One region of the Alteromonas alvinellae genome, then DNA from elsewhere that is predicted to be linked to it. Evidence: predicted binding sites of a transcription regulator. Region 1 holds the regulator's gene; the other holds the start of a gene.
What was found. The regulator LexA, encoded in region 1, represses DNA repair genes until DNA is damaged. The targets are predictions, from matches to a motif close to TACTGTATNNNNATACAGTA.
Positions count from the first base shown of each region.

Region 2: a site for LexA is predicted at 3,982-4,001, ahead of dinB (DNA polymerase IV). Genes of this name have one in related genera too.

Region 1 covers NZ_CACSIH010000113.1:86,553-92,814, reverse strand. Annotated here, with positions in the region: gene ACX5KA_RS08030 (cytochrome c oxidase assembly protein) at 1-408, opposite strand, end outside; gene ctaD (cytochrome c oxidase subunit I) at 556-2,199, opposite strand; gene coxB (cytochrome c oxidase subunit II) at 2,210-3,373, opposite strand; gene lexA (transcriptional repressor LexA) at 3,955-4,581, opposite strand; gene ACX5KA_RS08010 (hypothetical protein) at 4,694-6,262, opposite strand, start outside.
Region 2 covers NZ_CACSIH010000159.1:17,370-23,631, reverse strand. Annotated here, with positions in the region: gene ACX5KA_RS11900 (NADH:ubiquinone reductase (Na(+)-transporting) subunit D) at 1-505, shown strand, start outside; gene nqrE (NADH:ubiquinone reductase (Na(+)-transporting) subunit E) at 509-1,117, shown strand; gene nqrF (NADH:ubiquinone reductase (Na(+)-transporting) subunit F) at 1,138-2,370, shown strand; gene ACX5KA_RS11885 (FAD:protein FMN transferase) at 2,491-3,516, shown strand; gene nqrM ((Na+)-NQR maturation NqrM) at 3,526-3,759, shown strand; gene dinB (DNA polymerase IV) at 4,034-5,107, shown strand; gene ACX5KA_RS11870 (DUF1653 domain-containing protein) at 5,324-5,572, shown strand; gene ACX5KA_RS11865 (MBL fold metallo-hydrolase) at 5,636-6,262, shown strand, end outside.

The DNA.
Region 1 (6,262 bases):
CTGCTGATTGAAGCAGAAGCATTCAGTCTTGTTCAGGTACAGTGCTGCCGTTCCTGGGGATACAGAGGGAATGGCCTGAGCTACGATATTGCTTGATGCAGGGTTTCTCACATAAAACGACACCGTATTAAGTTCGCCAGGGTGCACTTTCACGCGCTTGGTTTCAGCACGAAACTCCCAGGGCATACCGGTATTTGTGCGAGTAATAAACTCGACGGTCACTTCTCGCGAGTCATCAATCTCAACCGATTGATAAACCGCAGCCGTGCCTTCGGTTTTTCCGTTAATTCCCGTAACGTCGCAAAATACGTCGTACAAGGGAACAAGGGCAAAGCCGAAGCCAAACATGCCAATAACAATAGCAACAAGTTTGATAACCATCTTGTTATTTGCACTTTGCTGTGACATCACGTGACCTCCGGGTAAATCCATAGATGAAGGTTGATAAACGCTTGTTTAACCGCCTATCTACCTCACCACCTGCAATGTGTGAATGTCATTCCCGTCAGCTTTTGCCGATTGAAAGGAATGACCAATTCACAACTCCACCTACCGTTACTTAACGACAGGTGGTGTTTCAAACGTGTGATAAGGAGCGGGTGATGGAATTTCCCATTCCAATCCTTCTGCGCCGTCCCAAACTTGCGCCGATACCGGCTCACCTTGCTTTTTGCACGCCTTTATAAGCAGGGCAAGAAAGATGAGCTGAGATAAACCGAATGCGAAACCACCCAAGCTTATCCATTTGTTAAAATCAGCGAACTGTAATGCGTAGTCAGGAATACGACGCGGCATTCCAGCCAAACCAACAAAGTGCATAGGGAAGAACAACACATTGACCGATACTAGTGAGCACCAGAAATGCCATTTAGCTAAGGTTGTGTCGTACATTTTGCCTGTCCATTTAGGCAACCAGTAATACACGGCTGCCATGATAGAAAAGACCGCGCCAGTTACCAGTACATAGTGGAAATGGGCTACAACGAAATATGTGTCGTGATATTGAAAGTCCACGGGCGTGATCGCCAACATTAACCCTGACAACCCACCAATGGTAAACAGTACAATAAAGGCAATAGCAAACATCATAGGCATTTCAAAGCTCAGTGAGCCGCGCCACATGGTCGCTACCCAGTTAAACACTTTTACCCCAGTTGGCACCGAGATAAGCATGGTGGCAAACATGAAAAACATTTCCATGTACACCGGCATGCCCGTAGTAAACATATGGTGAGCCCACACAACGAATGAGAGCAGGGCAATAGACGCCGTGGCGTAAACCATAGACGCGTATCCAAACAGCTGCTTTCGAGAGAAGGTAGGAACAATTTGCGAGATAATGCCAAAGGCGGGCAAGATCATAATGTACACTTCAGGGTGCCCGAAGAACCAGAAAATATGCTGGAACATAACCGGGTCGCCGCCACCAGCAGCATCAAAAAAGCTGGTGCCAAAGAACTTGTCCGTTAACACCATGGTAACCGCGCCGGCGAGCACTGGCATTACCGCAATCAGCAAGAACGCTGTGATAAGCCACGTCCATACAAACAGCGGCATTTTCATCCAGGTCATGCCTGGTGCACGCATATTAAAGATGGTCACAATCACGTTAATCGCACCCATAATGGATGAAATACCCATGATGTGAACAGAGAACACAAACAATGCTGTCGAATCGCCACTGTAAGTCGTTGAAAGGGGGGCGTAGAAAGTCCAACCAAAAGCAGGGCCGCCGCCTTCCATAAAGAGCGAGCTCAGTAGAATGAGAAAGGCACCAGGTAAAATCCAGAAGCTCCAGTTATTCATGCGCGGTAACGCCATGTCAGGGGCGCCGATCATCATGGGAATAAGCCAGTTTGCGAGCCCAGTAAAGGCAGGCATTACTGCACCAAATACCATGATAAGTCCGTGTACCGTGGTCATTTGGTTAAAGAAGTTTGGCTCTACAATTTGTAGACCAGGTTGGAATAGTTCAGCGCGGATCACCATGGCCATCGCACCACCAACTAAAAACATGATAAAGGCAAACCACAGGTAAAGTGTGCCTATGTCTTTATGGTTAGTGGTAAACAACCAGCGCGTTATCCCTTTAGGAATATGATCGTGGTGTTCATGATCATCATGTAGGTGATCGCCATGTGCTTGACCGCTATGAGGCGCAGAGGTATCAGGCGAAATAACTTCAGTTGCTTTGCTCATTTTTCTGCTCCTAGTTTCCGTTTGCCACTGCATTGACGTCTTTGGCCTGAACCATGTCGCCAGTGTTATTGCCCCAAGCATTGCGCTCATAAGTCACTACCGCTGCAATTTCTTTAAGGCTTAGCATTTTGCTAAACGCCTGCATAGCAGTACCCGACTTACCGTGAAGTACAATATCAATGTGACCTTGCTGATCTTCTAACGCCATTTTGCTGCCTTTTAATGCCGGGAACACGCCAGGTAAACCTTCACCATTTGGCATATGGCAAGCAGCGCAGGTGGTGTTGTAAACACGCTCGCCAACTTTCATTAACTCATCCATCGACATGTTCATAGAAAGTAGACGCTGCTCTTCTTCTTTTGCTTTACGAACAATTTCTTCTTGTTCGCCCATCCATTTATCAAATTCAGCAGGCTCTTTAGCAATCACCACAACCGGCATATAGCCGTGGTCTTTCCCACAAAGTTCTGCGCACTGTCCGCGATAAATACCAGGCTCATTCACCTTGGCCCAAGACTCGTTAATAAAGCCGGGGTTGGCATCTTTTTTCACCGCAAAATCAGGAACCCACCAAGAGTGGATAACGTCGTCTGAAGTAATAAGAAAGCGTACTTTTTTTCCAGTCGGGATAACCAATGGGCGGTCTACTTCCAACAGGTAGTTATCTGTTTTCTGGAACTTGTTCTCTATCTGCTCGCGTTGAGTAGCAAGCAATGAATAAAACTCAACGTCGCTGTCCATGTACTTGTAGTGCCACTTCCACTGTGAGCCTGTTACTAGCACAGTCATGTCAGGCTCAGATGTGTCTTCCATCGCAATCAGCGTATTCGCTGCAGGCACAGCCATAAAAATAAGAATAAGAAAGGGGATAACGGTCCAAGCAATTTCAACTTTCACGTTCTCATGAAAATTTGCTGGCTTCGCGCCACGGGACTTTCTGTGCAGATACATCGAGGCAAACATAACCCCAAACACTACAACAGCAATGCCAACGCATATAAAAAACATCAGCATGTGGAGGTCGTAAACCTGGCCACTGATGTCAGTGGCACCGCGTCTTAAGTTTAGTGAAGAAGCCTCTTCACTGACTTCTTGGGCAAGAAGCAAAGGGGAAAGAAGCAAAAACGGTATTGTTGAACACCATTTTGCGAAAACGGTCGTTAGTTGTTTCACTCAGCACCTCCGTAATAGCAAGACCAAAAACGCTGATTATTTTGCGCGATGCCCTACCAAATGGTTTGCGAACGATTGACCCATTACCTCAACTTGTAAAACAAATTAAGAGTCATTGTTATTATTTTGTTAATCTTTGTCTAAGAATTGCGCAATAATGCCGTGCCGTCTAGTCTTTTCTGTTAAAAATTTAACGAAGTGTTCAATTTTTAATCATTTTATTTGGCAGCCTTACGTTACATATTGGATGGAAAAAGAAATGAGCATGTAGTAGCCGAGGATAAAATCAAACGCACATTTTGAACAACACAAAGGTTTTATCAGCAATCATTTGATCATAAAATCAACAACTAATAGGTTGCTAATATTTATTTTCAAACAGACTTTAAAATAATGAATGCATATTCATTAGTTCATTCACAGGCAAAATACGCTTAATACGTTTTCTGACAGTCATGTTTGGGTTCGTTTTTTAAAAGCGTGCTTAGTCACCCTAACTCCAGAAAACTGGTAGAAATAAAGCAATAAAAGGCATAAAAAAAGCGGCTAGTGCGCCGCTTTTCATTGAAGGTGTTAAAACCTTACATCCAATCCGCGTTTCTTATAACGCCCACTGCGATCCCCTCAATAGCAAAAGGTTCGTTGGCTAGGTCTACTCGAATAGGTGCGAATTCTTCGTTTTCGGCATGAAGTAATACTTCACGACCACGTTTCTCTAAACGCTTTACCGTAACGTCTTCGTCTACACGTGCCACAACAACCTGGCCATTGTGAACATCGGTGGTGCGATGCACAGCAAGGAGATCACCATCTAAAATACCTATGTCCTTCATGCTCATGCCGTTAACACGCAGTAAAAAGTCTGCTTGAGGTTGAAACAGTGCAGGGTCTACCTTGTAGTGTGATTCTACGTGCTCTTGCGCCAAAATTGGCTCACCCGCCGCCACACGCCCGATGAGAGGTAGGCCTTCTTCTTCAGGTACGTCATTTTCGAGGGGAATATTGAGTTTGATACCCCGAGAGGTACCCGGCAGAATTTCTATCACGCCTTTACGCGCCAAGGCTTTCAAATGTTCTTCTGCAGCGTTGGCAGAACGAAAACCAAGTTGACGAGCGATTTCCGCACGCGTAGGCGGCATCCCCGTTTCTTGCATGGTAGTTTTGATAAGTTCTAAAACTTCTGTTTGTCGAGCTGTGAGTGGGCGCATAAAAGACCTGTCTGTTCATACAGTTCCTGTAAGTATATACACCTAAAACTAAATAACAAGCACTTGCCGCGTCTTTTGCCATAAGCAATAGACAGCGACAAGTGTATTACCTTTATTTCACAAGAAGGGCCATGTTCGGATTACCTATTTGAAGCTCTACTTCACCGGCATTGTTCTTTCGGGTACGCATACCATCGACATGATTAATGCCAATGGAAGGGCTACGCCAAATGACATGTCCTTTGTTATCTATTTCAGTGACTCGGTAAGCAACGTTGTCATAATATCCATACGATGAGTCATATTCTTCAGCTTGGTAAATGCCAAGTATTGATTGATTAGACGATGTCGTTGGAATAACGGCTATATTCTGAAGATTGAATGTAGGCGTTATGGCCTCTTTAAGTACCAAGGCGTCATTTGTTACGTCATAAATATTTATTCTATTGTAGTTTCTATCTAAGCATGCGAACTCAGAGGCGTCGTCACCATCAGCATTAATTCTTATCAATTGACTACAAGAAACATCTAGTGCATTTAGTCCGACAAACTCGCCATCTTGCATTGTATAGAGCTTTAATGATTCATAGCCACTAACAGCAAAGAAGTGTTCGCCATTATTGGTGAGCTCAGCGACAGTATCAATTGAAAACTCATTAATGACAGCGTCGATGAGAACTTGGTTCTCAATATCGAATGCTTTAAGTCGATTGTTTTCAACAATGACCGCATCAACAAAATTATCGTCATTAACGTCTATTGCTTCGATGAGTGAGATTTGGCTGTTTTGATTTTGGCTCAGTGACCACTGAATTGAGTTATCTGACAACTTAACTACGTTGAATGATGTATTGCTATTCAAAGCTCCTGTGAATAATTCACCCACGCCATCATTGTTATAGTCAGTAACAACGGGTCTGCTATAGTCAAAAACATCGTCGCCAAGTTCGTCGCTGATGGTAAGTTCATTCTTCGTGTTAACTGACAGCACCTGAATTGATGTGTAGTAGTTAGTTGTCTCACTAACAAAGACTGCTCTTTCATCATTATCACCAAAAGGGGCCCAGCCGGCAGCAAAGTAATTAGAAGAGTGTGCTTCAGTTTGTATATCTGATAAGACGTAGTCGCCCTCAGCATCTTGCTGTGCAACCTGAATTTCGCTGTCGCCGGTCCAGATTATTTCGTTTCGGCTATCGTTATTCAGGTCGCCGATTAAAAGCGACATACCGCTATACGTATTATGAATAACGCTCCATTGTTCCGAAATTTGACCACCTTCAAGCGTGAAAGCTTTCACCTCTCCCCACTGGCACTCAGAAATTACAAACATTCCCTTATTTGTATGGTCATCTTTGCTATAGCTCAAATCGCAGATATCGTTATGCTCAGCTGTCGCCAAATTACTTTTCGATACCGCTGAATAGACTGAAATATTCTCCCAACGGTCGGCACCAATGATTTCATCGACACCGTCGTTGTTCATATCACCGACAGCGACGTAAGCGTCGCTAAACCCATTGCCAAAAAGCCATTGATTAGCGCCGCTATTAATATCGAAGACGTAACCATTGTTAGTCACCAACTCGATAGACGCGTCGTCGTCCACATTACCAAAAGAAAGGGTTGATACACCATCGACATCGAACTGCTGTAACTTCTCACCAGTTGTTACATTATGAAT
Region 2 (6,262 bases), on a different contig from region 1:
AATGTCGCTTGCGCTTACAAGCGTTGTAGCGTTCTCAAACTTGTTTATTTCACTAATTCGTAACCAGATCCCATCTAGCGTTCGAATTATTATCCAGATGACCATCATTGCATCGTTGGTAATCGTTGTTGACCAAATTCTGAAAGCGTATTCGTATGAAATATCGAAGCAGCTGTCGGTATTCGTTGGTCTGATTATTACTAACTGTATCGTAATGGGTCGTGCTGAAGCTTACGCCATGAAGAGCCCACCTCTGATGAGCTTCCTTGATGGTATTGGTAACGGCTTGGGTTACTCTTTCATTCTAATTGTTATTGGTACAATTAAAGAGCTATTTGGTTTCGGTACTATTTTAGGTTTCGAAATCCTTCCACTGGTTCAAAACGGTGGCTGGTATCAGGGTAACGGTTTGTTAATCCTACCATTCAGCTCATTCTTCTTAATCGGCGGTATGATTTGGTTTATCCGTACTATCCGTCCAGAGCAAGTAGAGCCTAAGGAGTAAGTCATGGAACATTATTTGTCGTTATTTGTTCGCTCAATTTTCGTTGAGAACATGGCGTTATCACTTTTCTTGGGTATGTGTACATTCCTAGCGGTATCTAAGAAAGTTAAAACTGCTATGGGTCTTGGTGTTGCAGTTATCGTGGTACTAGGTATCTCTGTACCCGTTAACCAAGTTATTTATGTAAACATTCTTGCTCCAGGCGCACTAGCATGGGCAGGTTTCCCAGAAGCTGACCTAAGCTTCCTTAACTTCCTAACGTTTATCGGTGTTATCGCGGCGTTGGTACAGATTCTAGAGATGAGCTTAGACAAGTTCTTCCCTGCGCTTTACAACGCACTAGGAATCTTCCTTCCGCTAATTACCGTTAACTGTGCAATCTTCGGTGGTGTGGCGTTCGCGGTACAGCGTGAATACAACTTCACTGAAAGCATCGTTTACGGCGTAGGTAGTGGTATGGGCTGGGCACTAGCAATTGTATTGCTAGCGGCAGTGCGTGAAAAGCTGAAGTATGCTGACATGCCTGATGGTGTTCGTGGTCTTGGTTCTGTATTCATGATCGCTGGCCTAATGGCACTTGGCTTCCAGTCATTCACTGGTATTCAGCTGTAATAGAGCTCGGGAGCATATAAATGAATAATGTAGAAATATATCTAGGCGTAGGCATGTTCATTGCCATCGTTCTAGCGTTGGTATTTATTATCATGTTTGCCAAGTCTAAATTGGTGCCAAGTGGTGATGTTACTATCACTATCAATGGTGACCCAGATAAGGCAATCAAAACTGCACCGGGTGGCAAACTTCTTGGTGCACTAGCTGACGCAGGTTACTTCGTATCGTCTGCGTGTGGTGGCGGTGGCTCATGTGGCCAGTGTCGTGTAGATGTACACTCAGGTGGTGGTGAAATCCTTCCAACTGAACTAGACCACATCACAAAAGGTGAAGCACGCGAAGGCTGCCGTCTTTCATGTCAGGTTGCTATTAAGCAAGACATGGAAATCGAGCTAGAAGAGTCGGTATTTGGTGTTAAGAAGTGGGATTGTGAAGTTATCTCTAACGATAACAAAGCAACCTTCATCAAAGAACTGAAGCTTAAAATTCCTAACGGTGAAAGCGTACCTTTCCGTGCAGGTGGCTACATTCAGATTGAAGCGCCAGCGCACCACGTTAAGTACAAAGAGTTCGATATTCCTGAAGAATACCGCGGTGACTGGGAGCGTTTTGGCTTCTTCGACATCGAGTCTAAAGTAGACGAAGAGACTATTCGTGCTTACTCAATGGCGAACTACCCAGAAGAAGAAGGCATTATTATGTTGAACGTGCGTATTGCTACGCCGCCACCTAATAACCTAAGCCTACCTGCGGGTAAAATGTCATCGTATATTTGGAGCCTGAAAGAAGGTGACAAAGCGACTATCTCTGGTCCATTCGGTGAATTCTTCGCGAAAGAAACTGACAACGAAATGGTATTCGTAGGTGGTGGTGCTGGTATGGCCCCAATGCGTTCACACATCTTCGATCAGCTTCGTCGCCTTAAGTCTAAGCGTAAGATGAGCTTCTGGTACGGTGCACGTTCACTTCGTGAAATGTTCTATACAGAAGACTTCGACGAGCTAGCAGCAGAAAACGATAACTTTGAGTGGCACGTAGCACTTTCTGATCCTCAGCCAGAGGACAACTGGGAAGGTTACACAGGGTTCATTCACCAAGTACTTCTTGAGAACTACTTGAAAGATCACCCTGCACCAGAAGACTGTGAGTTCTACATGTGTGGACCACCTATGATGAACGCGGCCGTAATCAACATGCTTAAAGATTTAGGTGTTGAGGACGAAAACATCATGCTAGATGACTTCGGTGGCTAAGCTACTCGCTTAAAAACTCAAGCATATTAAAAGGGGCGTAAGCCCCTTTTTCGTTGAAGCAAAACGCATAATGCACATAATACCCGTTTCGTTTTGTGCATATTAGCTAAGGACAACATCGTGATTCGATTTGCTATTCGAATATTCCTCGCCTTTGTTGCGGTAGGTATTCTACTTCTCGCAAGCTGTAGCGACGAAAAAACGCCTGTAGTGCACCTTCAAGGGCAAACAATGGGCACAACCTACAATATAAAATATCTTGTAGCAGAAGCGCCGGTGGAAGGCTTACAAGCTGAAATAGACGCCCGTCTTGTTGAGGTAAACAAGATGATGTCTACTTACGACCCAACGTCAGAGCTTTCAAGGTTTAACCAATATCGCTATACCGACAATTTCGCCGTATCGCCAGATACGCTAACCGTGGTTAATGAGGCGTTACGCTTGGCAAACCTTAGTGGTGGTGTGCTTGATGTTACCGTTGGTCCATTAGTTAATGTGTGGGGGTTTGGCCCAACCAAGCGCCCTGAAAAAGTACCAAGCCAGACAGACATCGACGATATTCGCGAATATGTGGGTTATAAGAAGCTGTCAACCACGCCTACAGGCTTAAAGAAAACTCACCCAATGCTTTATGTCGACCTGTCGACTATTGCAAAAGGTTTTGGCGTTGATGAAGTGGCGGAGATCCTTGAAAAGCACAACATTGAAAACTACCTTGTAGAAATAGGTGGTGAAATGCGTGTGAAAGGTGAACGTGGCGACGGCAGTGAATGGCTTATTGCCATTGAAAAGCCAGTTACCACTGAACGTGCTGTTCAAAAAGTTGTCTCAATAGGAGAAAACGCGGTTGCTACATCAGGTGACTATCGCAACTATTACGAAGAAGACGGCGTTCGTTATTCGCACCTAATCGACCCCACAACGGGCAAACCAATTTCACACAACTTGGTGTCGGTCACCGTTGTCCACCCTTCGTCGATGACGTCTGATGGCTTGGCAACAGCGTTTAATGTGATGGGGTGGGAACAAGCAATAGCAGTTGCAGAGCAAGAACAACTTGCTGTATTTCTCATTCGTCGCACAGAAGACGGATTTGAAGAGTATGCGTCGCCAGAATTTGATAAACTGGTCACAGTTCATAATTAGGGGGTAGCAATGTCTACATTTATCCTTGCTTTTGGTTTCTTTCTAACAATGGTACTGGCTATGGCCGTAGGTTACCTTTTTCAGAAAAAATCAATCTCTGGAAGCTGTGGTGGCTTAGGTGCACTAGGTATTGAAAAAGCCTGTGACTGTCCAGAACCGTGTGATCGTAAAAAGTCGCGCATGGAAAAAGAAGAAGCCCGCCAGAAAAAACTAAACGAGTGGAAGCAGAACCAAATTTTGTAATGCTTAACCCACCGTTGGTTTAAGGTTTAAAAGCGCTGTTTGATACTAATCGACAGCGCTTTTTTTGTGGGCATATCTATTACGTTCTTTAATATTGAGATCTATTGACGTTGTTTCGATAAATTCGCTCACACTGTGACATTGGTTGAAATGTAGCTAGCCGAGCCATCAATTTTTTGGGAGATCACAACGAAATAGTGTAATTCGGCACTAATAATAATATACTGTCTTTTTATACAGTTTTGCGTAAGCACGTAAAGAACAAAGGCACGTAATGCGAAAAATTATCCACGTCGACATGGATTGTTTTTACGCCGCAGTTGAAATGCGCGACAACCCAGCCTTGCGCGATATTCCCATTGCGATAGGCGGCAGTGCCGACCGTCGAGGGGTTATTTCTACCTGTAACTATCCCGCCCGAAAATTTGGTGTGCGCTCAGCTATGGCTACAGCGTATGCTTTAAAGCTATGCCCAAACTTGACCCTCGTAAAAGGGCGCATGGATGTGTACGCTGCCGAGTCGCAAAAAATACGTAAGATATTTGCTGATTATACCGACCTCATTGAGCCTTTATCATTAGATGAAGCCTACCTAGATGTGACTAACAGTGAATTTTGCGGTGGCAGCGCCACGTTAATTGCTGAAGAAATACGTGAACGCATTAAAAATGAACTTGGGCTTACAGCTTCAGCAGGTGTTGCGCCTTGTAAGTTTGTGGCAAAAGTGGCGAGCGATGAAAATAAGCCCGATGGAATTTGTGTTATTACTCCTGATAAGCTCGATGAGTTTGTACGCGAAATGCCACTAAAGAAAATACCGGGCGTAGGCAAAGTCACCATGCAAAAGCTTCAGCGTATGGGGCTTAATACCTGCGACGATGTTCGCCAATACCCTTTTGAGCGCATTCAAAAAGAGCTGGGTAAATTTGGCAGTGTGCTGTGGGAGCGAGCTCACGGTATTGATGAACGTGAACTATCGGTATCTCGTGAACGCAAGTCTATTGGTGTGGAGCGTACGTTAAGCGAAGACATCCACACCTTCGAGCAGTGCATTGACTTCTTGCCACATTTATTTGAAAAGCTTCAAGAGCGAATGGAAAATCACAAGAAGCGAACGGGTAAGCCTGTACGTATTCGCACGCAGGGCGTTAAGCTTAAGTTTAACGACTTCCAACTAACTACGGTAGAGCACCGCTGTGCCACGCTTGATGAAGCGTATTTTCGCACGTTAATGCAGGAAGCCTTCGAACGAGCAACAGGGCGGGGTATTCGTCTTGTTGGCGTTCATATAGGTCTTGCTGCCGATCAATCAACACAGCAATTGGTGTTACCTTTTGAACCGATTTAGCCAATAAGCTCACTTGTTAAGTACTAACATGCAGTAGCCTCAATCTAACCACTTGTTATACTTAACGCACTGATACTATGCGATAGACTGACAGTTTTGTATTACCCGATTAAAGGCCAATCCCACAGAGTTTAGTTTCTAAGACCATTTAATCTTTGGCAAATGAAAGCGGTTGGCTAACCCTTACTATTTTTTCCCACTTTAATGAAGGACGTTATGGACTCGAAAGAACTTAAAACCCCTGGTCGCTACAAACATTACAAAGGTAATTTATACGATGTATACGAAGTGGCGACGCATTCAGAAGATGAAAGTAAGCTAGTGGTATACCGCCCATGCTACGGCGAAAAAGCGCTTTGGGTTCGTCCCCTAGATATGTTTGTTGAGTCGGTTGAAAAAGACGGAGAAACACTCACCCGTTTTGCTTATGTTGGCAATATTCCCGATGATGAAAAAATGATCTAATTGTGAAATTAGGTCATAGTGTAAGAGGTCTTTAATAAACAGGCTTCTTACAAGGAAATAATAATGAAAACTGCACCTCGTCTTAGCGCACACATTTTGGCTGCGTTTATTGCTTCGAGCCCTTTGGTTTATTCAACGATTAATCCCGCAAATGCACAAGATAGATTTGCCGATGTCGAAGTTAAAGCGACAGCGATAAAAGGCTCAGTGCACATGCTTACAGGTGCAGGTGGAAATATCGGCGTATCTGCTGGGGAAGACGGTGTTTTGATCATCGACGATCAATTTGCGCCGCTTGCAGAAAAGATAGCGGCCCAGCTTGGTGAGCTCGGGAGTGACAAGCCAAAGTATGTGATAAACACACATTATCACGGCGACCACACAGGCTCTAATGCGTTTTTCCACAGCCACAAAGGTGCGACCATTCTGGCGCACGAAAATGTGCGTGTTCGTCTAGCTAACGATGAAAAGATAAAACCGGAAGCGCTGCCAACTATCACCTATGAAGACGGCATAAAAATTTACTTCAATGGTGAAACCCTTCACGTCATGCACTTAGCGGTAGGCCACACCGACGGCGATAGCGTAGTGTGGTTCGAGCAACCCAACGTTATGCACACCGGCGACTTGTTCTTTAATGGTCGCTTTCCCTACATCGACCAAGGTGCTGGCGGTAATGTGGAAGGCTAT